DNA from 2 places in the Micromonospora sp. NPDC005197 genome. Region 1 is predicted to be linked to the other one. Evidence: riboswitches for the same ligand, from Rfam matches in the RefSeq annotation. Region 1 holds a riboswitch; the other holds the start of a gene.
The links. Region 1 has a riboswitch for S-adenosylmethionine ahead of ABZU46_RS04565 (ABC transporter substrate-binding protein). Riboswitches for the same ligand answer to the same signal wherever they lie in the genome.
Positions count from the first base shown of each region.

Region 2: linked by a shared signal. The riboswitch ahead of thrC (threonine synthase) and the one ahead of ABZU46_RS04565 (ABC transporter substrate-binding protein) in region 1 are both predicted to bind S-adenosylmethionine.

Region 1 covers NZ_JBEXHY010000006.1:81,153-83,344, reverse strand. The annotation lists gene ABZU46_RS04570 (amino acid transporter) at 1-591, shown strand, start outside; SAM riboswitch class IV at 675-786, shown strand; gene ABZU46_RS04565 (ABC transporter substrate-binding protein) at 1,133-1,963, shown strand; gene ABZU46_RS04560 (amino acid ABC transporter permease) at 2,003-2,192, shown strand, end outside.
Region 2 covers NZ_JBEXHY010000038.1:3,433-5,624, reverse strand. The annotation lists gene ABZU46_RS15280 (DMT family transporter) at 1-933, shown strand, start outside; SAM riboswitch class I at 1,001-1,136, shown strand; gene thrC (threonine synthase) at 1,147-2,192, shown strand, end outside.

The DNA.
Region 1 (2,192 bases):
GTGGAACGCCCCGACGGCGTCAAGATCGCCGCCTGTTTCATCGGCGGGATGATCCTGGTGTCGGTGCTGTCCCGGCTCGTACGGGCCTACGAGGTGCGAGTCGACCACGTCGAGCTGGATCCGGTCGCCGCCCGGATGATCGACGAGCGTGCCACCCGTCGGATCCGCCTCATCGCGCACGAGCCGGACCGCCGCGACCCGGCCGAATACCGCGCCAAGCTGGCACAGACCATGGCGGACAACGACTTCCCCGACGACAGCGACGTCATCTTCGTCGAGGTCCACGTCACCGACCCGTCGGACTTCGAGACCGAGCTGCCGGTGCGCGGCAGCGTGGCGCACGACAGCTACCCGGTGCTCAGCCTGACCGGCTCCTCGGTGCCCACCGCGCTCGCCGCCCTGCTGTTGGAGATCCGCGACCGGAGCAGGCGACGCCCACACATCTACTTCGAATGGAGCGAGGGTGGCCCGGGTCGCAACCTCCTGCGCTACCTGGCGTTCGGGCAGGGCGCCATCGCCTCGGTCACCCGGGAGATCCTGCGTCGCCAGGAGCCCGACCCGCGCCGCCGGCCGCACGTGCACACCGGTTGACCTGCCGGTCGAACCGTCGCCGGTGGTGAGCGTGGTCATAACGGCTGGACGATCCACCGGTGGGAGCTGCTAGCCTCGCCGCAGGTCATGAGTGCCAGCGCGAAGCCCCGGCTCGCTGGCCGGCAACCCTCCTCCGCGGTGGGGTGCCCCGGGTGAAGACCAGGCACCGGCAGGACGCCGGCGCAAGCGTGGCCTGGCACCCAGGTCAGCAACAGACCCGGGAGACCGTATGCGCATCCTCAGCCCCACGCCACCGGCCGGTCGGCTCACGCCGCCCCTGACCCGGCGTCGCCACGTGGACCTGATGCGAATGTGCAGCGCGGCGTGTAACCACCACCCCACGCGCTAACCCCTCCCCTCCCTCCCCTCCCCCGGGCGCACCACGCCCACCCACCCTCGCGTCGATCATGACGTTGTTGCCCGCCCGACCGGCGTGTCGGGGCAACAACTTCACGATCGACCGGGTCGACGCACCCTTTTGGAGACACCCGTGCGATTTTCTTCTGGCTTGAGCCGTGCCGTTGCCGTTGGGGCGGCCCTTGTGGTTGCCGGCGCGCTGACCGCCTGCGGCACCGACGACGCCTCGAACGACACCGCTGGCAACCCGTACGGCCTGGCGCAGGCCGGCGTGCTGCGTGCCGGCACGCTGACCGACGCCCCACCGAACGTGTACCTCAAGGACGGTAAGTTCACCGGCTTCGACAACGACCTGCTGACCGCGGTCGCCGGCAAGCTCGGCCTGAAGGTCGAGTTCGTCGGCACCGACTTCTCCGCGCTGCTCTCCCAGGTCAACAACCACAAGTTCGACGTCGGCAGCTCCTCGATCACGATCACCGAGGCGCGGAAGAAGACAGTCGACTTCGGCAACGGCTACGACTTCGGCTACTTCGGGCTGGACGTGCCGGCCGGCTCGCCGATCACCGGGTTCGACCAGCTCGCCGGCAAGCGGGTCGTGGTGGTGCAGGGCACCGTCCAGGACGACTACGCCACCGGCAAGCAGCTCGACCCGGTGCGGGTGCCGGACTACAACGGCGCGCTCAACCAGCTCAAGGCGGGCACCGCCGACGCGTGGATCGCCCCGGCGGAGATCGGCGAGAAGTCGGCCGCCGACAGCAACGGCAAGATCACCGTGGCGGCCAAGCAGCTCAGCCCGGCACCGACCGCGTACGCCGTGGCCAAGGGCAGCGACAAGCTGCGCGAGGCGCTGAACAAGGGCCTCGACGAGGTGATCGCCGACGGCACCTGGAGCCGGTTGCAGGCCCAGTACTACCCGGGCCGCCCGATCCCGGCGGACTTCACCCCGGGCAGCGGCACCGTGGCGGCGCCGTCGGCGTCCGCCGCGCCGTCGGCGTCGGCGTCGGCCGCGTCCTGAACCGGTGACGAGCGAGCGGGGCGGTAGGAGAGGCGACCGATGGATCCGTTGAGCACCTTGTGGGAGACCTTCTTCGACGCCGACGCGATGCGCGAGGCGCTGCCCGAGATGCTGACCGTCGGGCTGCCCAACACGCTGATCCTGGCGGTCTCCGCCGCCCTGCTCGGCACGGTGTTCGGCCTGCTGCTGGCCGTGGCCGGCATCTCCCGCAGCCGGTGGCTGCGCTGGC
Region 2 (2,192 bases), on a different contig from region 1:
GTGCTCGCCTGGGGCGCGATGTTCCCGATCCTGGCCAGCGCGCTGAGCCGGGTCGATCCGCTCAACCTGACCACCGCCCGCTACCTGTTCGCCACAGTCATCCTGGTCGCCATCCTGCTGTTCCGCGAGGGCCCCGCGGCGCTGCGGCTCGGCGGTCGGGGAGTCGAGGTGGTGGTGCTCGGCGTCGTCGGCTTCGCCGGCTTCAACCTGCTCACCAACCTGGCGCTCGAACACGCCGCCCCGCAGCAGATCTCCCTCTTCGTGGCCACCACGCCGGTCATCACCCAGCTGGTCCGGTGGGCCCGGGACGGCGTACGACCGAAGCCGCTCCTGCTGGCACTCTCCCTGGTGGCGCTCCTCGGAGTCGGCCTGGTGATCACCCGCGGGAGCCTTGTCGGGTTCGGCCAGTTCGGTCTCGGCGGGCTCATGATGATCGGCGCGGTGCTCGGCTGGGGCATCTACACCCACGGCGCCAGCCGGTTCGGCGCCTGGTCGCCGCTGCGCTTCACCACGCTGACCGCGCTCGCCGGCACGGCCGCCATGCTGGCCGCGAGCATCGGCGCCGACGCCGTCGGGTGGCAGCACGCGCCGGCCGCCGCCGACCTCGTGGCGATCACCCCACAGTTGGCGTACGCCGTGATCGTCGCCGCCGTCGTCGCGGTGCTGGCGTGGAACACCGGCGTGCAGCGGCTGGGCGCCGCCAACGCCGCCCTGTTCATGAACCTGGTCCCGGTGACCACCTTCGTCGTGCAGATCGTCCGCGGCTACCGGCCGGAGGCGATCGAGCTGGTCGGCGCCGCGATCACCATCGCCGCCCTGGTCGCCGCGAACCTCGCCACCAGGGCACGGACCCGGTCGTCGTCCCTGCCGCGACCCACCGCGGTCACCGACCCGGCCGCGGTGGTCGACCCGGTGGCGGTGGCCGCTCGCTGACCCACTCCCTGGGATACCCGGTGGAGGCGACAGGCAACGTTGCCTAGACTCGACGGCACAACTGCATACCTCATCCAGAGGGGCTGAGGGATACGGCCCGACGACGCCCCGGCAACCACCCCGCGCGCTCACCGCTGAGCGACCCGCGGGGCAGGTGCCAATTCCGTCCCCGCCGCACCGTGCGATGCGGGGAAAGATGAGAGGACTCTCGACATGACGTCGACGCTCGCCGCCCCCGGCATCGACACCTCCGCCAGCCCCGCCCGCGCCCTGGTCTGTCGCGCCTGTTCGGCCCGCTACCCGCTCGCCGCCCAGCACGCCTGCTACGAGTGTTTCGGCCCCCTGGAAGTGGACTACGACCTCGCGGCCCTGGCCACGGTCACCCGGGAGCAGATCGAGGCGGGCCCGAAGAACATCTGGCGGTACGCCGCGCTGCTGCCCGCCGGCCAGGACCCGGCCACCCGGGTCACCCTCGACCCGGGGCTGACCCCGCTGGTGGCGGCCCCGCACCTTGCCGCCGAGCTGGGCATCACCGCACCGCTGTGGGTCAAGGACGACAGCGCCAACCCGACCCACTCGTTCAAGGACCGGGTCGTCTCGGTGGCGCTGACCGCCGCGAAGGCACTCGGCTTCACCCGGTTCGCCTGCGCGTCGACCGGCAACCTGGCCAACTCGGTGGCCGCGCACGCCGCCCGCGCCGGTGTGCCCTCGGTGGTCTTCATCCCCAGTGACCTGGAGCAGGGCAAGGTCATCACCACCGCCGTGTACGGCGGCGAACTGGTCGCCATCGACGGGTCGTACGACGACGTCAACCGGCTCTGCGGTGAGCTTGTGGAGACCGACGAATTCGAGGACACGGCGTTCGTCAACGTGAACGTCCGGCCGTACTACGCGGAGGGCTCCAAGACCCTCGGCTACGAGGTGGCCGAGCAGCTCGGCTGGCGTATCCCGGCCCAGGTGGTCATCCCGATGGCCAGCGGTGAGCTGCTCACCAAGATTGACAAGGCGTTCTCCGAGCTGGTCGAGATCGGCCTGGTCGAGGCGCCGGCCGGCGGCTGGAAGGTCTTCGGGGCCCAGTCGGCCGGCTGCAACCCGATCGCCGCCGCGCTGCACGCCGACACGGACACGATCACCCCGGTCAAGCCCACCGGCATCGCCAAGTCGCTCAACATCGGCGACCCGGCCGCCGGCCTCTACGCCCTGGAGGCGGTCCGCCGCACCGGCGGTTGGATGGAGTACGCCGACGACGACGAGATCCG